Regions from separate parts of the Brevibacillus sp. IT-7CA2 genome, predicted to be linked through region 1. Evidence: riboswitches for the same ligand, from Rfam matches in the RefSeq annotation. Region 1 holds a riboswitch; each other region holds the start of a gene.

Region 1 (7,774 bases):
AGTCAGCACAATATCCGCATCTACGATCAGTTGGGCTTGCGGATTCCGATGCATATCGGTGCAGCCAATAAAGTCGTGCTGGCACATATGTCTGTGGAAGAAGCACGACAAACCGTAGTGCAGCTGGTGGTTGAAGAGCAGGTGCCTGCTTTTATGGACAAGCTCCAGGAGATCAGAGCAGCTGGTCATGCGGTCAGCTTTGCGGAGCGGACGGAAAATACGGCGTCCGTCGCAGCACCGGTGATTGATTACACCCAAAAGGTAATCGGGGCGTTAAGCATTGGAATTGTTACGTATGATTTGAAGGAGGAACGACTCCAGTATTTGATTGAACGGGTAAAGGATGTCGCTCACAAAACCTCGCAACGGCTAGGCGGCCTGTCAAAGGCTTGACTGGCCTTTTTTTATTTCGATGAAACCAACTGTGAAGATAGTACGTAGAAAAAAATGTAATTTCTATAAAGGGAGTGCAACAAGAAGTTTACGAGAGGGGCTAACCTATTGGAATCAATCCTCGTAGGGCTAGTTACGATTTTGTTTTCCTACATAAATGGGTTTTTAAACATATTGGGATTTCAACCACCTGATCGAAAAGATACTGATAAAGAAGGCAAGATTAGCTTTTCGAAAATGTTCATGGTGGTAACAGCTCTTGTGGTTATCGATCTCATATGGGCGTGGATTTTTTAATCATCAAACGATATTAAAGAAAAAACTCGATCTTCCCAATTGTCCGGGAAAGAGACACACCAGGGGGAGACTCCTGGTGTTTTGTTTTGCATAATGCCTTCCCAGAAATTGCATAGTAAAGCGTGAGGGGAGGGGCAAACGTGGAAGGATTCGGAGAAAGCATGCTCGTCATCGGGCGCGTATGTACGATTATTCCTTTATTACTGCTAGTCACCTTGTTCATGGGCAAGCGTTCGATTGGGGAGCTGCCTGTCTTTGACTTTATCATCATTATTACTTTGGGATCAGTGGCAGGGGCTGACATTGCAGAGCCAGATGTCCGTCATATTCCGATTGCAGTAGCGATTTTGACGTTGGGTATCTTGCAACGGGTCGTATCGCAGTTGTCCATTGTCTTTCGCTGGTTTGGCAGAATGGTTACATTTGAACCGACCGTCATTTTTTACAACGGGAATTTTCACGTCAAAAACATGAAAAAAATCCGCTACTCGCTCGATAATGTCCTCCATATGCTTCGCGAAAAAGATATTTTTGACCTGGCAGAGATTGATTTGGCTATTATCGAGGCGAACGGTCGGTTGACTGTGCTCAAAAAAGTAGAGCAGCAGGTCGTAACGAAACAAGATTTAAACATCCACACTTCTTCTGCGGGAATGTCGTTGCCTGTCATTGTGGAAGGCAAGATATATCCGGATGTGCTGTCATATCGGAACCGCGATGAGCAATGGCTTGTGCACGAATTGAAGAAAAAGGGGATCCCGTCCGAACAAGTCTTTCTCGCAACGATCAATCGCCAAAATGAATTGCAGTTCTCCTTAAAAAACGAAAAAGATCCACAAGTCCCCCCGTTGCATCATTAGCTATCGAATGGAAAAAGGCACAGTCCCTCTGCAAAACCTGCATGAAGTCACTGTGCCTTATACGGGAGCATAATGGTGAACTTGGTTCCTACTCGTGGTTTGCTTGATACATTGACCGTTCCGCCAATTGCATGGATGACATGATAGGAATACGTCAATCCAAGACCGGTCCCAGTTGTTTTCGTAGAAAAGTAAATCGTTCCGAGGCGGCTGATCTGTCCTGCATCCATACCGATACCGTTATCCTTGATGACCAACACGGCTTTGTTTCGCTCGATGAGCAAGTCCAGGGAGACTTTTCCGTCCGAAATATCCGAGCATGCCTCGATGGCATTTTTGATGAAATTCACCAACACTTGCTTGAACTCGTCTGGATTGGCTTTGATCGTCACAGGTCTCTCAAAGTCTTGCAGCGTAAGCTCCACGTTATGCATATTGGCAAAAGGGAGCATCACTTCGCGGATAGCATGAAGATGCTCGCTCATATTAATAATCTCATGCCGTTCCTTTAGCGGCTTGGAAATCGCAAGGTACTCGGTCAAAATGGCTTCTGTCCGTTGGACTTCATCGAGACTGATACGAATGTATTGATCGACTTTTACCAAATTTTCCGGACATTCCTGTATTAATTTCAAGAAGCCTTTGACTGCTGTCAGCGGATTGCGAACCTCGTGTGCGAGCGATGCAGCAACATGGCTCATCGTCTGGATTTTTTCGTTTTGCGCGTGGCGAATAAACAGCTCTTTATCCGAAACGCATTTGCTGAAAAGCGACATTAATAACCAGAGGCCGAAAAAGTTTTGAATAGGAATCACCATGGTGTAGTAAACGAGGTGTTGAGTTACATACGTGGGAAAAAAGTAATAAGTAGTCCCTAAAGCAACCGTAGAAAAAATCGCACTCGTCATAAAAAGATACAGTGTTTTCCGATAACTGGCTTTGTAGTGTCGATACAAAAAGAGTGACAAGACAAAATTGACTGTAAGGATCAGCATCGCAACCCATGTTCCTTCGCCACCTAGGTAGTACCGATAAACCAAGGCTTCAATCAGAAGGAGCAAGGCAATCTCGATTCCGCCATAAACCAGTCCGAAAAGAATGATGACATGTCGGATATCAAAAAACATGCCATTCGTGACACTCGGGGCGAAGGTCATCGCGAGAAACATGCAAGCTGAGCTAATGATGACAATAAAGGAACGGCTGTAGTTCCGCATTTTGTCACGGTAATAAATGTTGAAAAACACAAACGGGATAATGGCGAAAAACCATTGAAGAATGACTTCTTTTAATAGACTCATGTAGCATCCCCATCGCAAATATTTGCTAGGCTTGTATCAATCTACGATAATTCGACAAGACACAACAAAATCCCTCTTGATGTTACAGAAGAAACTGGAATATTTATCAAGAAAATTCTTTCGGTAAACCCAGTTGACAGATAGGTAATTGCCAGATTATATTCTGTATATACTTATACAAACGTTTTGAAAATAGAAACTACTCTTATCAAGAGAAGGCTGAGGGAATGGCCCTATGAAGCCCGGCAACCTAGCACGAGAGATTACGTTCTTTCGAGCCAAGGTGCTAACTCCAACAGGTAGAATACCTGACAGATAAGAGGCGAGAATCTTGTCGATTTTTGTCCTCTTTCTCTGTGAAAGAGGATTTTTTGCTTTTCTCAAAAGTTTTGTAAAAGAAAAAGGGGGAGCATCTCAATGAAAAAGAAACTCGGTCTGATCACATCACTTGTTTTGGCAGCATCTGTTCTTGTGACGGCATGCGGCAGCGGGGCAACAACCGGAACCGGCAGCACAAACGGCGGTGCTTCGGGAGAGAAGGCAAAGAGAATCGCATTGATCATGCGTCAAAACGTAGGGACATTCTCCGCACAATACATTAATGGTGTGAAGACAGAGGTGGAGAAAAACGGCGGCGAGTTGACCGTATTCAACGCAGATACTGATCTGGCAAAAATGGCGTCCAACCTCGATGCGGCTGTGAATCAAAAGTTTGATGGCATTCTGATCGACCATGGTACGGCGGAAGCGTTGCAGCAGGGTACGCAAAAGGCCGTGGATAAAAAAATCCCGGTCGTCCTGTTTGATACAGACATCAACATTCCGGGTGTGCCAGTTGTGGCGCAGGATGACAACAAGTTGGCAGAGCTGAGCCTGGAGAAGCTGGCGGCAGATACAAACGGCAAAGGCAGCATCGTAAAAATTTGGGTAGCTGGCTTTGCGCCTATGGAAAAACGCCAAGTGACGTATGAAGCTTTCCAGAAGAAATACCCGGACATAAAAGAGATTGCGGCATTCGGTTCTGCTACCAACAATACGGCACTCGATACACAAACGCAGATGGAAGCGATCTTGAAAAAGTATCCGAATAAAGGCGACATCACAGCAGTATGGGCGGCATGGGATGAATTTGCCAAAGGGGCGACACGTGCCATCCAGCAAGCAGGCCGTACGGAAATCAAAGTATACTCCATCGATTTGAGCGATGAGGATCTGCAAATGATCCAGACGGAAAACTCTCCGTGGGCAGCGACGGCAGCAGTAGACCCATCCAATATCGGACGCATTCATGCGCAAACCGTGTTCCAAAAAATCAAAGGCGAGCAAGTGCCAGACAACGTGAAGCTGAATCCAGTGCTGGTGAAACAGGAAGACCTGCCGAAGGATAAGAAAGTAACGATGGGCGACCTGTCCCAATACGTACAAGAGTGGGGCAAGTAAGAACCAAATTGGCTTTTCCCGTTGATCTGTATCCGTCAACGGGATTTTTCCTTATAGAGGTTGGAACACGCAGGTAAACAGGAGGTGTGAAAAATGTCCACATTGCAGATGAAAGGGATGGCGAAGCAGTTTTCTGGGGTTCCTGCCCTGCGATCCGTCGATTTTGAGGTGCGCGCAGGAGAGGTTCACGCACTCCTCGGTGCCAATGGCGCAGGAAAGAGTACCCTGATGAAAATCCTCACGGGAGCGTATCAGGCAGATGGCGGTACGATCACCATCGATGGACAGGCCGTGACGATCAATTCGCCGCAGGACGCCAAAGCACAGGGCATTCAATGTGTATATCAGGAAGTGGACACCGCCTTGATCCCGTATTTGAGCGTCGGTGAAAACGTATTGGCGGACCAGCTCGTCCAGGCGAAAACCAAGGGACTGATCAACTGGCAGAGCTTGTACAACGAAACGGAGCAGATTTTAAAAAACTTCGGCTTTTCCATTCCGGTGAGGATGATCGTCGAAGAATGTACGCTGTCGGAAAAGCAATTGATTTTGATTGCACGGGCTACCGTTCAAAAGGCGAAGTACGTCATTTTTGATGAACCGACAGCGCCGTTGAGCACGAAGGAGAGCGAACGGCTGTTTCAAATCATTGCGCAGTTGAAAAAAACAGGAGTTGGGATCATTTATATCTCCCATCGCCTGCCGGAAATCTTTGAAATCTGTGATCGAATCACCATCATGCGCGATGGACAGCATGTCGTGACCACAGACACGGCGAGGACCAATATGGATGAAGTGATCGCGAACATGCTGGGCAAAAGCTTCGACGAGGAGTTCCCGAAGCTTGCAGTGCCGATTGGCGAAACGATTTTTGAGGCGTCAGGAGTGGCTGGCGGCAAAGTACGCGGAGTCGACTTGAAGGTTCGCGAGGGAGAGATCGTGGGTGTCGTCGGTCTGGTTGGGGCAGGGAAGACTGAGCTCGCCCGATTGCTCTTCGGTGCGGATGAGGCAAAGGCTGGTGCCGTTCGATTGCATGGATCAGGTATCCAACTGCGCTCGCCAAAAGACGCCGTCGATGCAGGAATCGTACTCGTCCCAGAGGAAAGACGCAAGGAAGGAATTTTCGTAGAGGAGTCTGTGCAGAACAATCTGTCTGTCGCCTCGTTGAAAAAGAAGTCCTGGCTTGGATTTATCAAAAGAGGGGCGGAATCGGTCAACGCAAGAGAGCTCGTGCAGCGCCTTGGTGTAAAAACAGCCGATATCAAGCAGCTGGTCGGTTTCCTCAGCGGCGGAAACCAACAAAAAGTCGCTATCGGCAAATGGCTGGATACAAACGCTCACCTCTTTATGTTTGACGAGCCGACAAAAGGGGTGGATATCGGCGCGAAAAGCGATATTTACCGTCTGATCGGAAATCTTGCCGAGCAGAAAAAGGGCGTCCTGTATTTCTCCTGTGAGTTTCAGGAAGTCATCGGGATCGCAGACCGGATTCTCGTCATGTTCGAGGGCAAGATCGTGAAGGAATTGAGTCGCGAGGAAGCAACACAAGAGCTAATTATGTACTACGCAAGCGGAGGTGAGTAACGTGGCAGATAAAAAGTTTAGCTTATTTGATTTTGTTTACAAATACGGAACGGTTGCAGTTATCGTTATTGTCATGTTGTTATTCAGTTTGACCAACCCGTATTTCTTCACGTACGACAACTTGACGGACATTCTTCGCTCCATCTCGATTGTGACATTTGTCGCGATTGGCGTTACGTTCTCGCTGATTGTCGGAGGCTTTGATTTGTCTGTAGGATCGACGGTTTCGTTGACCACTGTCGTTTCTGCTTCGATGATGGTTTGGTACGAACAAGGGGTCTTCACGACACTGGTTGTTCCAATTGTACTCAGCTTGCTCGTCGGGCTGGTCAACGCTTTCCTGGTCGTGAAAATCCGCATTCCTGATTTGCTGGCTACTCTGGCGATGCTCTACATCGTCAACGGCATTCATATGACGTATTCCCAAGGCTACTCGATCTACGCAAACATGCCGATGCAGGACGGCTCACAGGCACCGGGAAAATTCCAGGAATGGTTCCTCTGGCTGGGCCAAGGAGAAATTCTTTCCGTACCGGTTCCGGTTATCCTGACCTTTTTACTTGTCGCGATCACGCATGTGTACTTGACCTATACGAGACAGGGGCGGATGCTGTACATGACAGGCGGCAATTTGGAAGCAGCCCGTCTGTCGGGGATTCCTGTGAATCGCTATCGTACCTTGGCTTATGTGCTTTCTGCTCTTTTTGCAGGCTTGGGCGGGATGCTCTTGGCAGCGCGGATCGGTACCGGGCAGGTGAGTAGTGGCGGCTCCATGCTGATGGATGCAGTAGCGGCTGCTTTCGTAGGCTTCTCCGTTTTCGGTGCTGGAAAGCCAAACGTATTTGGTACATTTGTGGGAGCCATCCTGATCGGGGTGCTGCTCAACGGCATGACGATGCTCAATCTGCCGTATTACGCTTACGATATTATTAAGGGGACGGTTTTGGCGCTTGCTCTGGCTGTGACCTATTATCAACTGCGCAGAAAACGAAACGCTTAGAAACGTAACGTTCTTCTTACTTTTCTCTCATCAATTTCTCATCTTCCTATTATTCCCTTCTCTTTTTTGAAGCTTAGTATTGGTCTTACTCAAGTGAGACAAATGCGAAAGCAAATTCAAATAAAGAGAAGGGATGTTGTTTTTATGCGAATACTCGTTGTGCCTTCGGGCTTTAAGGAAAGTTTAGATGCCGAGCAAGCAGCAGAATGCATGAAAGAAGGAATCCTGCGCGTACTCCCGCTCTCCCAAGTACAGACACTGCCGATGGTAGACGGAGGAGAAGGCTTTACAAAAGCGATTGTGAAAATTTCGAATGGCTCGATTATTGATAAGGAAGTAACTGGCCCTGTAGGAGAAAAGGTTCCTTCCCATTTCGGGATATTCGGATCAAAGACGACAGGTCAAACGGCTGTGATTGAGATGGCGGCAGCAGCGGGACTGCGACTGGTTCCAAGAAGCTTGCGTGATCCGCGCAAAACGACGACACATGGCGTCGGTGAATTGATCAAAGCGGCGCTGGACATGGGGGCAGATCGTATTTTGCTAGGCTGCGGCGATTCCGGTACTTCCGATGGCGGGGCAGGCATGGCGCAAGCACTTGGCGCGAAATTTTTGGATGCAAGCGGTCAAGAAATCCGTATTGAAGGCGGAATCTCGCTGGCAAAAGTAGCGAAAATCGATGTATCCGACATGGACAAAAGACTCAAGCAGGTGCAAATCGATGTGGCTTGCAACTGGTTTAACAAGCTGTGTGGGGAAAATGGAGTCGCTCGCGTGTTTGGCCCGCAAAAGGGAGCAACGCCTGAGCAAGTGGTTGAGCTGGAAGGAGCACTCGAACAATTTGCGGCTATCATCGAGCGTGATTTCGGTATCGATGTCAGAGAAATGCCGGGCAGTGG
Region 2 (7,774 bases), on a different contig from region 1:
TGCATATTGATAAAGCAGAGATTTTCTCGAATAATAACAGTGTAACTACAAAAACCATCATCACGGCGTATGTATGAAGGGAATGAAAAAGTAGATGGAAGCGATGACCTTTGTCCTTTTTGGCGCGACAGGTGATTTAGCCAAACGCAAAATTTTCCCTGCGCTCTTTAACTTATATGTAGATCAAAAGTTGCCTGCTGCCTTTTCGATTATCGGTGTGGGGAGAAGGGCCTGGTCTGATGACGATTTTCAGGAATCTGTTCGCCAGTCTGTCCATGAATTTTCCCGTCGCGCCCAGATTGATTCCCACGAGCTAGACGCTTTCTTGTCTGCTTGTCGCTATGCGGAAGTAGATGTCATGGAACCACGTGCTTATGTAACGTTACATGATCTGGTCCTGCAAAGAGAGCAAGAGCTGCAAATTCCGCAAAACCGGATGTTTTACTTGTCAGTAGCCCCGCAATTTTTCGAGGGAATTGCAACCAATGTCAAAGCCAGCGGACTAGGTTCAACGACAGGCTGGAAGCGTCTGATCATTGAAAAGCCATTTGGACATGATTTGCAATCCGCTGAAGAATTGAATGAAAAGCTGGGGAAAGCATTTTCGGAAGAAGAAATATATCGCATTGACCATTACTTGGGAAAACCAATGGTCCAAAATCTCGAGGCTCTCGAATTTGCGAACCCGGTCTTCCAAGCTCTCTGGAACAATCAGTACATCGCCAACGTGCAAATTACGGCGAATGAAACGGTCGGGGTTGAGGATCGGGCTGGATATTACGAGCCTGCCGGGGCACTGCGCGACATGCTCCAAAATCACATGCTGCAAATGCTCATGATCATCGCCATGCAGCTTCCGAAGCGAATCACGTCCGCCCATATCCGCAAAGAAAAGCGCAAGGTGATGGCAGCCGTGCGTCCGATGAAGAAAGAAGAAGTCGGGACCCACGTTATTCGCGGTCAGTATAGCGAGGGACATATTCAAGGAACGCCTGTGGCTGGCTACAGGGACGAGCCTGGTGTCGATCCCGTTTCGATAACAGAAACGTATATTGCTACGCGTGTCTGGATTGATGCCCCGTTTTGGCAAGGGGTACCATTTTATATTCGCACGGGAAAAAGACTGCAAGAGAAATCAACCAGGATCGTTATTGAGTTCAAAAATCCACACGAAAAGCTTTATCAGGAGCAAAATGAAACGACATCGCCTAATTTGTTGATCATCAGCGTGAATCCGAACGAAGGTATTGCCTTGCAGGTAAATAGTAAGAATCCGACAAATAGCGGTAAGATTGAGCCGGTGACGGTAGATTTCAGTGCAGGGACAAAAGACGTGCCAGAAGCGTACGAGCTGCTCTTGTTCGATGCACTCCGCGGGGATTCCACCTACTTTGCGCATTGGGATGAGGTCCGGCTGTCGTGGGAGTGGGTGACACCGATATTGGAAGCCTTCGCTGAAAATTTGGTGCCGCTCTTTACGTACGAAGCTGGTTCATTCGGACCGAAGGCCGCAGAGCAATTACTTGCTGCGGACGGATTCGTGTGGTGGCTGGATAAGGTCGAAGATCGAGTGCCGGTCACTGCAACGAGATAGACAAAAAGAAAAGGGAGCGGATGAGATGCGATTTGGCGTAATCGGAACGAACTGGATCACCGAGGAATTTATCCAGGCTGGTCAAGAAGTAGAAGGATTTTCTCTTCAGGCTGTTTATTCACGTACCAGCGAACGCGCCAAGGAATTCGCTGACAAGTACCATGCTCCATTTGCCTATAACAGCCTAGAAGAAATGGCTACAAGCAAAAATATTGACGCGGTCTATATTGCGAGCCCCAACTCCTGCCACGCGGAACAAGCGATCCAGTGCATGGACGCGGGGCTACACGTATTATGTGAAAAGCCACTGGCTTCCAATGCGATTGAGGTAGAAGAATTGATCGAGGCAGCGAAAAGAAATGACGTGCTACTCATGGAGGCTGTCAAATCTACACTATTACCCAATTTTTTTGCAATACAAGACAACCTGCACAAGCTGGGAAAAGTACGACGCTTTATTGCTAGTAATTGCCAATATTCTTCGCGCTATGACGCATATCGCGAAGGGAAGGTTTTACGTGCTTTTGATCCTGCTTTTTCAAACGGAGCCTTGATGGACATCGGTATTTATTGTCTTTATCCGTTACTCATCCTTTTTGGCAGACCAGACGACATTAAAGCAGAAGGAATTGTGCTTGATTCTGGAGTGGACGGAGAGGGCAGTATGCTTTTGAAGTATCGAGAGATGGACGCAATCATTAGTTTCTCGAAAATTACGACCTCCTATCAACCAGCAGAAATTCAAGGGGAGAACGCTACAATGGTGATTGATCGAATCAACCATCTCAAAGAAGTGGACATTCGTTACAGGGACGGACGAATCGAGCAAGTGACAAGGCCTCAAACCCCGAAGACCATGCATTATGAAATAAGAGAATTCCTACACTTGGCGAAGAGCGGGGTCAGACAATCTGCAACGAATTCGCATGAAGTCTCCAAAATGGCCATGCAGGTCATGGATGAAGCGAGAAGACAGATGGGGATTGTTTTTCCAGCGGATCGTAAAAAACAGTAGGCAAAGGGGAGGGCGTTTGGGATGAAAATGTATGATGTAACTGCCACCGTGTACGAAGGAATGACGGTGTATAAAAACAAGCCGGAAAAGCAGCCGAAAATACGTACCACTACGAATGGCTATGTAACAGAATCGAGAATCGACATGGACCTTCATTCTGGTACCCATGTAGATGCTCCCCTGCACATGGTGAATGCTGGCGATACATTTGAGAGTATTTCCTTGGAAAAGCTAGTGGGCAATTGCAAGGTTCTCGATCTCACAGCGGTAGAAGACAGGATCACTCGCTCCGACTTGGAACGCTTCGATCTTGTGCGAGGAGATTTTGTCCTGTTTAAAACGAAAAACTCTTTTGAAGAGGCGTTCTCTTTTGAATTCATCTTTCTGTCTGAAGAAGGAGCAGAATATTTAAGTGAGCTGGGTGTGCGGGGCATTGGTACTGATGCACTTGGAATCGAACGCGCCCAGGAAGGACACCCCACACATAAAAAGCTGTTTGCAGCGGGAGTCATTGTCGTGGAAGGCTTACGGCTAGGTGAGGTCCCGCCAGGCGAGTATTTTCTGGTAGCAGCACCACTCAAGCTGATCGGAACGGATGCAGCCCCGGCAAGGGTCCTATTGTTTGAAGGCTTACATAGCGTATAATGGTGACGGTCACCCGCCTGTGAAGATCAGGCGGGTGCGTTCGTATTGGGATGGGGATGCATGGTGGTATAATTTGTCTATCCAAAATGAATGACGAGGAGTGGGAAATACATGCTCAGACGACCAGAGCGCGATGAATACGCTGCTTATTTTGACTATTATATTGGGCTTGTACCTGAGGGGGAGCTGCAAACGATCCTCACACAACAAGGCGAGAAGCAAGTCGCGTTATTTTCGTCACTTGCGCCCGAGCAAATGGATTATCGGTATGCACCAGGCAAATGGACGGTAAAAGAGGTTTTGGGTCATCTCGTCGATACAGAACGCATCATGAGCTATCGCTTGCTGAGAATCGCGAGAGGAGATCAGACACCCCTCGTCGGCTTTGATGAAAATGCTTTTGTAGAACACGGGTGTTTTCACCTAAGAGACCTCTCTGATTTATTGGAAGAGTATAAGGCTGTGCGGGCTTCCACCATCGCGCAGGTGCGAGGAATCTCTCCAGAAGCGTGGTTGCGTACAGGACTTGTCAACGGAAACAAGCTATCTGCAAGGACGTTGGCCTATGTGATTGCTGGACATGAAGCTCACCACACTACGATTTTGAAAGATCGGTATTTGGGGTAGGTCAGAGCCTCTCCTCGTTTGTCGGCAACAGCTGGACGAATATTTTTCCGGCAAGAGACAGTCCTTTTCTGTTCCCCTGTGGATGAAAGGGACAGACTTTCAGAAAACAGTCTGGCACACATTGACCACCATTCCCTATGCGCACAAGATTACATACACGGAGCTAACCGCGTTAATTGGGAAGGAAAATGCAGTGAGGGCAGTTGGGAATGCCAACGGAAAAAATCGACTGAACATCATCGTGCCATGTCACAGAATTATAGGAGCAAACGGGAGTTTAACAGGCTATTCGGGTGGCTTGTGGCGAAAGGAATGGCTCCTGGCCCACGAACAATGTTCGCAAAACACGGTCCCGCCACTGTAAGAGGGAGTCAGCGTCCAATAAGCCACTGGTCTATCAATATAGACGGGGAAGGCGACGCTAGATGATGAACCCAAAGTCAGGAGACCTGCCTGTTTCGACAACACTGATAGACCTACGGGAGATAGGGAGGTGTTAGAGATGGCTTGCGAAAAACAGCGAGTAGACAAGTACGTCCCTCCTTTTCTGGCATTTTCTAACGATCGTCACGGTCGAGTAGAAAATGCTCTTTTTATTTTGGGTAGGATAAAAGAAGAGGAGGGTGTGCGATGATGCAACTTTTTATTTGCCAATGGTGCGGATATGTCGAGGAAAAAGAGCTGCCCGAGGAATGCCAGGAGTGCGTGTTTCATTGCACTTGCTGCAGTATGGAAGAGGTAGAAAGCCTGTTCACCTACACCTGAAAGCCTGACCAAATCAGCTTGCAATCAGAAAAGAAAGAATTTTGTTGACGCTTGCCTTGGAATTTCTTAGAATAAAGCTCAACAGCATAAATAGTTCTTATCCAGAGAGGTGGAGGGTCTGGCCCGATGAAGCCCGGCAACCGTTGCATATTGCGACAAGGTGCCAATTCCTGCGAGACGTTTCGTCTCGAAAGATAAGAAGCGGGTTACTCGATTAGTAGGTGAACCTTCTTCTTAGCGAAGAAGGTTTTTTTCAATTTCATATTTTCTTTATCCAGAGAGGTGGAGGGACTGGCCCGATGAAGCCCGGCAACCGTCACGCATGTTTTGTGACAAGGTGCCAATTCCTGCAGGACATATACGTCCTGGGAGATAAGGAGGGGAGCAGTAGCTGCTAACAAGCCTTCTTCTTATCGAAGATGGCTTTTCTTTTTATCTAAAATTCGGGGTATGGGGTGGTCAGGATGAGTGTAGAAGTGGTACGCGTGGGATTATTGGGATTGGGAACAGTGGGTGGAGGCGTAATCAAAACGATCCGTTCGCAGCAGGAGAAGCTGGCTTCTCGTCTGGGTAAACGAATTGAGATCGTCAAGGCATTGGTGCGTGACTCGGAAAAAGAGCGGGCGGTTCATATCGACCCGGCATTACTGACAACAGACTTTGAGGATGTATTGAGCAGCGATGTGGATATCGTGGTGGAGGTCATGGGCGGTGTAGAACCTACCTATGACTACGTCCGTGCTTTGATCGAAAAGGGCTGCCATGTAGTAACTGCCAACAAAGAACTCCTGGCGAAAAAAGGAACGGAGCTAGTCGATTTGGCAAATCAGCATCAAGTGCATCTTGCCTATGAAGCGAGTGTGGCAGGGGGCATCCCGATCTTGAGCGTGCTCCGGCAGTTCCTACGCACGAACGATATTCAAGGCGTTCGCGGTATTCTTAACGGAACAACGAACTTCATTTTGACGAAAATGGAGGCAGAGCAGCTCTCTTACCAGGAGGTGCTCAAGCAAGCGCAGGAGCTGGGCTATGCGGAAGCGGACCCTCGTTCGGATGTAGAAGGCTTTGATGCTATGTACAAATTGTATATCTTGGCACAGCTTGTTTACGGAGAATCGCTGCCTTTAGCAGATGTTGTTCGCAGAGGAATTGCAGATTTGTCAGCAGGTCACATTCGGATTGCTAGCGAGCTGGGGTACCGGATCAAGCTGATCGCGCAGGCCTATCAAGCTGAGAAAGGAATTCGCCTATCAGTTGAACCAACCATGCTTCCGCTGAGCCATCCGTTGGCACAAATCCACGACGCGTTTAATGCTGTCCAGCTATCCGGCAACATCGTGGGAGACTTGTTGTTTACAGGAAGAGGGGCAGGAGAGCTCCCTACAGCAAGTGCAGTCGTGGAGGATTTGGCCTATTTATTGACACAGCCATTCACACCACATCCTACCTGGAAAGAAAAAACGGCCGACAAAGCTGGAGGCACGGTAAACTCGGCAGAACACGTCCTATGTTACCTTGAGGGCTCATGTCATACTGCTACGCCAGATCGTGTCCTGCATTTCCTTCAGCAGGCAGGAGTCAACGTGCATAAACTAAAAGTCCAATTCGACTTGGGAGGCGTCTTGCGCGCAGGTTTGATCGTGACAGGAATCAGTGAAGAGCACGAGTCCCTATTGAAAAATGATTTCGGCTTAGAAGTGCGCTGCTTCCCCATTATCGAATCTGCGTAAGTAAGAGGAATCATATGAAGAAAAGCCGTATTTCTAGTTACCTGGAAACACGGCTTCTTTTGTCAGGGGGCAGTCTCCACCGCTTTTGCACGCGGCTGTATACGCCCGTCACTTTGTATGTCGACACTCTCAGAAATGGATTCAATGCGTTTTAGCAGGGCAGCGCCGTTGCTTTCATTCATGGGTACAGCTTGTCCCAATTCTGCGTGAAACGGAAGCATCGTCAGCTCACAATCACCGCTTTTCGTACAGTTTGCTTGCAGGACCATCGTTTCCCAAGTCTTGGGTTCGTTTGATCGTGTGAAAATGAAATTGCCGAGACTGTACGCAATCCATTTGTCGTTGTATCGTTCAAAACCTTGAAGTACGTGGGGATGACCGCCGACAATCAAATCTGCACCAGCATCGATGTAGGCACGAGACAACTCTTTTTGATGATCGACAGGATAATCAGCGCGTTCCTTGCCCCAGTGTGCAATCACCACGACGAGATCCGCTTGGTTGTTCGCATCTTGGATCGCTTTTACTGCTAGCGTAGGATCATAGGAAGCGGCCATACCTGGCTGGGAATCCCCCGCATACCAGCTCGTTTCGGGAATGACCCTGCTGAAGCCGAGAATCGCGATCTTGATGCCGTTCTTTTCTATGAATACAGGTGAATAGGCACGGCTGGCATCCTTACCTGCGCCGACGTATTCAATCCGGTTTTCGTCTAAAGCGTCAAAGGTATCCAGCAATCCCGGAACTCCTTGATCCATGGAGTGATTATTGGCGAGATTCACCACATCAATCCCAGCGTTTTTCATGGCAGGAACAGCAAGTGGCGACGACTTGTAGACATACGCCTTGTTCTGTGCAGCAACTCCTGTCTCGGTGATCGGCGTCTCCAAATTGGCAATCGTGATATCATCTTGCAAAAAGAGTGAGCTTACATGCTTGTATGGGTAGTCATAGCTGTTTGCGAGTAAGGTTTTCTCTACATTCCCTGACATCATGACGTCACCGACAAAGGTGAGCTGCACAGAAGTCTTTTGGTTCACGGTATTGTCAGGAGCAGGCTGCGTGTTCGGGTTGGCATGTTCTCCATCCATAGCAGTTTGGAATAGGTAGTAGGTTCCGACGACGAAGATGGCCAACACGCTAAATAGGAGCGTGTTCTTTCCAACACGTGCCCATTTTCTGCGTGAGTGCTTGCGCCGAACTTTTACCCGGCTTGATCTGGTCTCGTTCATTTTTCCCCCTTGTCATTCTATCCTTACATAAATGAATTTTGATATCCTATAAGTAATACGAAAAGAGGCGAAAAAAGGTGCGATTAACTTTTGATCATTTGGTTCATTTTGTACAGCGAACTCCTCAGGAAGCATCGGAACAATTTTGCCAAGCGGGTTTTCATGC
Region 3 (7,774 bases), on a different contig from region 1:
GCAGGCATCGCTGCATGTGACATCGTAGCTGGGTACGAGAGAATCGTTTCCACTGCCCCGAGGCTGACAGCCACAATCGGCAATTTTACGCGATCAAACAACGCTTTTGCTCGCTCGTGGCTCCCAACATCAAAAGAAAGAACAGCCCCATGACCAGTCGCTTGTTGTGTTTGAATCAGGTGACCGGGGTGATCCGCCAGCCCCGTATAGTAAACTCGGCTTACTTGTGGATGCGAAGACAACCAGTCAGCCAAGCTCGCGGCTGTTTTCGTGCTGACATCCAGTCGGGCTTTCAATGTTTTGAGCCCACGCATCACGAGCCAGCAGTCCTGCACACCCAAAATCGCTCCCATGCCATTCTGGATAAAGTAGAGCTGTTCCCCTAACGCAGCCTCTCTGGTCACAGCCAGACCTGCAACGACGTCGCTATGCCCTCCGATAAACTTCGTTGCACTATGAATGACCACATCTGCGCCAAGCTCCAATGGCCGCTGGTAATACGGGGTAAGGAACGTATTATCGACAATGACGAGCAAGCCGTGCTCCTTCGCTATACGAGAAACCGCTGCAATATCTGTCACCTTTAAGGTGGGATTGGAGGGGGTCTCCAGGTAAACCCCTTTCGTTGCCGGTGTAATGGCCGCACGAACGGCTTCTGTATCTGTTGCATCCACGAACGTAACGGAGATGCCCATTCTCGACAATACCTTGGTCAAAAACCGAAACGTGCCACCGTATACATCTTCCGCCACTACAACATGGTCTCCAGCTGAAAACAACATGAACACGCTGGAAATGGCAGCCATGCCAGATGAGAACGCGAAACCGCGTGCGCCTCCCTCCAGAGACGCAATGGCGTCCTCCAAAGCCTGCCTGGTCGGATTGCCTGATCTTGCATAATCGAATGTACCTGGCTGATCGATATCAGCCTGATGAAATGTGGAAGCCTGATAAATCGGAACCGACGACGCACCTGTGAACGGGTCAATGCAAGTCGAACCGTGGAGGATCTTGGTTGCAAAATTCATCGTACACTCCCCCCTACGACCAAACTAGCATTCAATGCCTGAAACAAATCGGCTACGACATCATCTGGATGCTCGATGCCAACCGACAGTCGCAACAATCGATCACAAACACCGACATGCTCTCTGACTTCTTGCGGGATATCGGCGTGAGTCTGCGTCGCCGGATACGTACACAATGACTCGACACCACCCAGACTTTCTGCAAAGGACACCATTTGCAGATTTTGCAGGAACAATCCCACCTGCTCTGCATCGCATACGCGGAACGATACCATCCCACTATGCCCAGTCGCTTGATTCACCTGGATCTCATGTCCCGGATGCTCTGGCAGACCTGGATAAAATACCTCCGCTACTGCCGGATGCTCACGCAGCTTTTCCGCTACAATCAAGGCATTGGATTGATGGCGCTCCATCCGCAATGCCAATGTTTTCATCCCGCGAACGAGAAGCCAACAATCTTGCGGCCCAAGTACAGCACCGATCGAATTGTGCAAAAACCGGATTTTTTCCGACAACTCTTCCCCTTTTGTTACGATGAGTCCAGCCAGCACATCGTTATGTCCTGCCAAATACTTGGTTGCACTATGTAAGACGATATCTGCACCAAGCTCTAATGGGCGTTGACAATACGGGGTTAAGAATGTGTTGTCTACAATCGTCAGGAGCCCGTGCTGTTTCGCCAATTGTGTTACTGCTCGAATATCGGTAATCTGCATGAGCGGATTGGTTGGTGTCTCAACAAAGATGGCCTTTGTATCCGGGCGAATCGCATCTTTGAGTGCACGAATGTCACGTAAATCCACGTACGAAAACGTCAGACCGTAACGAGAGAGCACTTGCTCGAACAATCGATAGGTTCCCCCGTACAGATCGAGTGAAACGATCAGATGATCCCCTTGGGAAAACAAACCCATGACGGTATGAACAGCAGCCATTCCGGAGGCGCAAGCAAATCCTGTATCTCCTGATTCTGCTTCAGCGATGGTCTCCTCCAAAATGGTGCGAGTAGGATTAGCTGTGCGTGTATAATCATATCCAGTGCTCTGGCCCAAGGCAGGATGGCGATAAGCCGTTGCATAGTAAACAGGAAAGCTCACCGCCCCTGTTTTTTCGTCTCTGCCTACGCCCGCCTGAATCAATTTCGTTTCTAACTTCATGTCTATTTCTCTCCCTCCAATAGTGTACGAGGGCATCAAAAAAGCCCCCTTTCCTCTGAAAGAAGGCTTTGTTTACGTCACCGTAAGCAAATCCTTCTCATCTTTCAGAGTTTGATAACTCTGCAGGAATTAGCACCATTATCTCCCTGTTAAAATACAGGTGATTGGTTGCCGGGCATCATCGGGCCAGTCCCTCCGCCGCTCTGGATAAGAAGATTGCTATTCAATTTGATTGACCCTAATACTAAAGGATCGGCAGGATCCTTGTCAACAATTTATTTCCACCCGTTAATTTGCATCCTTCAAGGCTGTCATAACTTGATTGTCCAGCTTCGCTGCCGCGTTTTTGTCATACGTCTTTTCATATTGTGGTTCTACGGAAATACGGGAACCGTAAAACATAATATCACGAACAGCCTCAATCTTGATTTCTGCCATGGCCAGCTTGAGCGGAACACCTTCCAGTCGGTCTGTTTTGACGACAGCACGACCATTAATGGCGAAAGACGAGCCGGCACCGATCAAATGCAGAACAATTTGTGGTTCCTTCGCAATATTAGCCAAAATACGTGAGCGATTATCCACGGCAAAACGAATCGTATCGGCGCTGACAGCATACGTCCAGGACAAGGAGCTGAGCGATGGTGCCCCTGACTCATGGTCTACTGTGCCCAAGGTAACAAAACGCTCCTTTTGCAAGAGCTTGAATAAATCTTCGGAAAGAGATTGGGAAACAGTTTCAGCCATTTTAAAGCCTCCTAACAAACGTTTTGTACGTTCATTTTACCCTTCACATAGCTGATAGGCAAACGTTTCCTCTCCACCTTGATTCTGGTGGTCTTTTTCCCTAGACTGGTAGGTAACGATATCGAATGATGGAAGGGGATGGACAGCTTGTCGCCTACAGACCGCCTTATCCAGCAAATTGACCAAGTACTTGAAGAGCTTCAGGAAGTTCGGAAGGTAAATGAGCGGATGCATAAAATTGCGATGTTCCTGGAAGATATTCGACTAGCAGATGTGATCCAAAATTACACAGCCCCGCGCAAGCTGCTCTGGATCAATTTCCTCGCAGGTCTTGCCCGGGGTCTGGGATTGACGATTGGTACTGCTATCGTTTTGGCTTTCCTCGGCTCCCTCTTGACGCAATTTCTTTCGATCCCCATTCTGGGGGATTACATCAGACAATTGGTGGAGTACGTCGAGACTTACAAGCAGCGGCCTTAACGATAGAGACTAGTCTCTGTCGTCGTCACGATCGTCATCGTCGTCATGATCATCATCGTGGTCGTCATTCCATTCTTTACCGTGCTTTTTCCAATAGCCATACGCGTTGCCGTTGGGATGCTTATCTTTCTGCTTATCTTTCTGCTTCCCTTTTTCTTTTTTCTTTTTGTCATCATCATCGCCTTCATCGTCGTCTGTTGGCTTCACAGGCTCGACAATGACTTTTGTGCTTAATGCAACGTCAGCTTTCTTAACCAGCTTATCGTCTTCATACAATGCGAATTGAATCGATTTGGCGCTAAAGGAACGATCCTTGTAAGACAACGTCAAAGAAAATTCACCTTTGTCATTCGGTTCAATCTCTTTTTTCTTCCCGTCAGGAGCGATCACAAACAATTCCGTATCGTCCTTTTTATTCCAGCCGCTTACTGTCCCCTTCACCTGAATGGACTTGGCGGCAGGATTGTTTACAGCAGTCCCCTTGATGGCATATACGGTCGCTTGATCCTTGTCAGGAGCGTTAACGATTTCTACCTGAACGGATTCGGAATCAACCTTCTTGCCATCCTCGTAAACCTCGATCAAGGCTTTTTGATCTTTTGCTGCTTGTACATCCTTTACTGAAACCGTAAAGCTGCCTACGCCATCCCACAGCTTCTTCACGTTTGCGTCTTTTTTCACGCCATTATAGGTGACAGTTACTTTGTCTGCCCCCTGCTTGACAATTCCTTTTACTTTTAATTCCTTTTTCTTCGCATCCAATACAGACATGGTATGGATGATCATTTCCTTATCTTCTTCTGCTTTTGGAACGATCTTTACCTTTTCGCTATCAACCAACTTGCTGCCTGCATAGGCACTCACGGTTACATACGGTTCATAAGATGCATCAGGAGCTTCAAAGCTGACCGTAAAAGAGTGCTCGTTGGTCGGCACGACTTCAATGATGTCGGAATTCGGCTTTTTCACAACCACTTTGGTGACATCCGAAGTCACAATCCCCTTTATGTACACCTTGTTATTTTCAGTCTTGGCATTTACACTCACGATTTCTTCATCATTGTCTGTCAGGCGCACTTCCAGCCAAATATCGCTGTAGTACTCGTTGTAGATACGCTCCCACTCCGCTTTGTTTTCTTCCATAAACGCTTGGAGCTTCGTATTCAAGTTGATTTCTTCTACAATGATGTACAAGTGTTCCGCTTGATTTTTCAAGAGCATGTTCAACGTGGTTGGATCATTTTGGGCAAGTTCTTTCAGATTGTAGCGTGTGACTTGCTTGCCTTCGTCATTCATGACTACCTTTGTGGCACTTGGACTAGCAATCGAGCTTGCATTGGCAAAAATTGGCGTCAAACAGCCAAGAATACCTGCAGCTGTCACCACTGCTAATACGGGCTTGGTCATGTACTTTTTCAACGGTAGTTCCCCCTTCTAGTCTGCCAAAATCCCCCTGGTTGCTTGGGGCATGAATATTGACGTGAAATCATTTTCAAAAGTTGCATCATCCTAGAAACCGCATCTTATTACCTATGAAAAGCCCTTGATACAAAAACCCCCCCCAACCTCCGAATCATTTCGGCAAGTAGAGAGGGAGTCTTTGTCACGGTTAGTTACAGTTGAACTTGGGTTCACTTTCAATCGCGACCAATAAAGATTCGATTGATTCAGCAGGGTATCGTACTTCCATGGACTGTGAATCAGCGTTCCCAAATAGCACGTACCAGCTACCTTCCTGACGATAGCCGATATCGCTCATTTGATGATCCTCTTGCAGCAATTGCAAGAAAAAAGCAGCTGTCTCCAAAGCAGAGCGATCTTCTGGTCGCGCATCGGCAACCACTTGAATTTGGAGCCAGTTAAATAGTGCATCTTCACGCTTCACGCGGTTCTCCTCACTTTCGACCAGTTTGCTCCGGCTTGATCCGTACCTTTACAATCACGAGAATCGCGATCGCCACCAGCATTGCACTTTTCACAGGTAGCTGCACATCCAAAATAGCGAAAATGAGAGCTCCAGCAAATAAAAGGATGTACAAGAGTAAGGTTTTCAAAATTGGCATACGGATACGGGTAGCAAATCCAAGATAATAGACAATAATTAATTCCACAAACAAAATCCAAGCCCGGTATTTATCAGCCCATATGCGAAAGCTGTCATATGCTGTGAGCTGATCTGGATTCGTTGGCACATAGGTTGATGCGATTTGTATCCAGTCCATCACTTATCTCTCCTGTCTTCAAGCGGTGAAACTCCTACCACTTCACATGCCACCTCATAGGCGGAATGAAGCGAATAGTCACTCCTTTTTTCTTAGGAAAACGCTATCTTTCTTACTTTATCAGGTGGTGGATTCTGTGTCAAAAAACGGTAGGCCCTTCCATGTTGCTGGCATGAATTTCGCCGTACATGCTATGATGAGGATATGTCAGTAGAAAAAGGTGGGAATAAGATGAGCTTGTATGATATTGCCGTCAAAACGATTTCCGGTGAAGAAAAGACATTGGACGCCTTCAAAGGGCATGTCCTGCTAATCGTGAACGTCGCCAGCCAATGCGGACTTACCCCTCAATACAAAGGGCTACAGGAGCTGTATGAGCGTTATCAGGATAAGGGTCTCGTCGTTCTCGGCTTCCCTTGCAACCAGTTCGCTGGACAAGAGCCAGGAACAGAAGAAGAAATCGCAACGTTCTGCGATCGCAATTACGGCGTGACGTTCCCGCTTTTTGCAAAGATCGATGTCAATGGTCCTGGTACTCACCCGTTGTATCAATACTTGAAGGAACATGCTACTAGTGAAGAAAATCCAGATATCGAATGGAACTTCGCCAAATTCCTCGTGGATAAAGACGGTCATGTCGCAAAACGCATCAGTGCTCGTACTCAACCTGAGGAACTCAGCTCTGATATCGAGAGTCTGTTGTAAGGACAAGCCCAAATAAAAACGCCACTTCATCCCCAACAGGATCAAGTGGCGTTCTTTTCTTTTCAATCTTACGCTTGCGGTTGTGCTTCATAGCGTCTTTGCTTCTCATAGCGCTCACGATCTGATTTGTTCAGATATTTTTTGCGCAGACGAACGGATTGAGGTGTTACTTCGCACAGCTCATCGTCGTTCAGATATTCCAATGCCTCTTCCAAAGACAACATGCGAGGAGCCTTCATTTTGACAGTCTCATCCTTGGTCGCAGAACGTACGTTTGTCGCATGCTTTTCTTTACATACGTTAACAACAAGATCGTTGTCACGGTTATGCTCGCCCACGATCATGCCCTCGTATACTTCTGTACCTGGGTGAATGAACATCGTTCCGCGATCTTCTACGGACATCAAGCCGTACGTGGTAGCTGTTCCTGTCTCGTGGGAAATAAGTACCCCTGCGTGACGTCCTCCTACCGCTCCTGGTACAAGTGGACGATAGCTGTCGAAGGAGTGGTTGAGAATACCGTAACCGCGTGTAATCGTCAAGAACTCTGTACGATATCCGATCAAACCACGGGATGGAATAATGAATTCCAGACGAACTTGTCCGAAGCCGTTGTTGATCATGTTAACCATCTCGGCTTTACGTTGACCCAATGTCTCCATAACCGGCCCTGTGTATTCCTCAGGTACATCAATAATCAACAGCTCAGCCGGTTCCATTTTTTGTCCATCGATCATACGAATGATAACCTCAGGCTTGGACACACCCAGCTCAAAGCCTTCACGACGCATGTTCTCTACCAAGATGGACAAGTGCAATTCACCACGTCCAGAAACCACATACGCATCTGGCGAATCTGTTTCATCTACACGCAGAGATACATCTGTCTCCAGCTCAGACATCAGACGATCACGTAGCTTGCGGGAAGTCACGTGCTTACCTTCGCGACCAGCAAACGGGCTGTTATTCACGAGGAACGTCATTTGCAGAGTAGGCTCGTCAATTTTCAAGAGTGGCAATGCCTCGGGATGATCAACGTGGCAAACGGTTTCCCCTACGTTGATATCGTCAATACCAGAAATCGCTACAATATCTCCTGCTCTTGCTGTTTTTTGCTCAACACGTTGCAAACCGGAGAAACCGAACAGCTTTTGAATCCGTGCTTTTTTCACTTCGCCTTCGCGTGTAGTGACAGATACCATTTCATTCAGGTTCATGGTTCCGCGATAGATGCGGCCAATCCCGATACGACCCAAAAAGTCGTTGTAATCCAGCATGGTTACTTGCATTTGGAGCGGAGCAGATTCGTCTGCGTCAGGAGCAGGCATATGCTCTACGATGGTGTCAAACAGTGGGCGAAGGTCGCCTTCCAGCTTATCTGGCTCAAGTCCTGCAATCCCTTGCAGACCGGAAGCATATACGATTGGGAATT

The links. Region 1 has a riboswitch for S-adenosylmethionine ahead of ACM6JA_RS20545 (sugar ABC transporter substrate-binding protein). Riboswitches for the same ligand answer to the same signal wherever they lie in the genome.
Region 2: another riboswitch for S-adenosylmethionine. It lies ahead of ACM6JA_RS09245 (homoserine dehydrogenase); the one in region 1 lies ahead of ACM6JA_RS20545 (sugar ABC transporter substrate-binding protein).
Region 3: another riboswitch for S-adenosylmethionine. It lies ahead of ACM6JA_RS09830 (aminotransferase class I/II-fold pyridoxal phosphate-dependent enzyme); the one in region 1 lies ahead of ACM6JA_RS20545 (sugar ABC transporter substrate-binding protein).

The regions. Positions count from the first base shown of each region.
Region 1 covers NZ_CATKQT010000044.1:183,644-191,417, forward strand. The annotation lists gene ACM6JA_RS20530 (IclR family transcriptional regulator) at 1-393, shown strand, start outside; gene ACM6JA_RS20535 (DUF421 domain-containing protein) at 831-1,550, shown strand; gene ACM6JA_RS20540 (ATP-binding protein) at 1,598-2,851, opposite strand; SAM riboswitch class I at 3,054-3,173, shown strand; gene ACM6JA_RS20545 (sugar ABC transporter substrate-binding protein) at 3,269-4,291, shown strand; gene ACM6JA_RS20550 (sugar ABC transporter ATP-binding protein) at 4,385-5,875, shown strand; gene ACM6JA_RS20555 (ABC transporter permease) at 5,877-6,875, shown strand; gene ACM6JA_RS20560 (glycerate kinase) at 7,020-7,774, shown strand, end outside.
Region 2 covers NZ_CATKQT010000011.1:564,261-572,034, reverse strand. The annotation lists gene zwf (glucose-6-phosphate dehydrogenase) at 95-1,594, shown strand; gene ACM6JA_RS09270 (Gfo/Idh/MocA family protein) at 1,620-2,609, shown strand; gene ACM6JA_RS09265 (cyclase family protein) at 2,631-3,254, shown strand; gene ACM6JA_RS09260 (DinB family protein) at 3,366-3,881, shown strand; partial or broken gene ACM6JA_RS09255 (hypothetical protein) at 3,865-3,957, shown strand; cobalamin riboswitch at 4,147-4,353, shown strand; gene ACM6JA_RS09250 (hypothetical protein) at 4,512-4,646, shown strand; SAM riboswitch class I at 4,741-4,847, shown strand; SAM riboswitch class I at 4,914-5,025, shown strand; gene ACM6JA_RS09245 (homoserine dehydrogenase) at 5,111-6,376, shown strand; gene ACM6JA_RS09240 (CapA family protein) at 6,439-7,608, opposite strand; gene ACM6JA_RS09235 (VOC family protein) at 7,686-7,774, shown strand, end outside.
Region 3 covers NZ_CATKQT010000011.1:685,718-693,491, forward strand. The annotation lists gene ACM6JA_RS09825 (trans-sulfuration enzyme family protein) at 1-1,028, opposite strand, end outside; gene ACM6JA_RS09830 (aminotransferase class I/II-fold pyridoxal phosphate-dependent enzyme) at 1,025-2,188, opposite strand; SAM riboswitch class I at 2,283-2,402, opposite strand; gene ACM6JA_RS09835 (pyridoxamine 5'-phosphate oxidase family protein) at 2,477-2,935, opposite strand; gene ACM6JA_RS09840 (DUF5665 domain-containing protein) at 3,074-3,415, shown strand; gene ACM6JA_RS09845 (hypothetical protein) at 3,425-4,834, opposite strand; gene ACM6JA_RS09850 (hypothetical protein) at 5,025-5,300, opposite strand; gene ACM6JA_RS09855 (YlaH-like family protein) at 5,311-5,637, opposite strand; gene ACM6JA_RS09860 (glutathione peroxidase) at 5,869-6,342, shown strand; gene typA (translational GTPase TypA) at 6,411-7,774, opposite strand, start outside.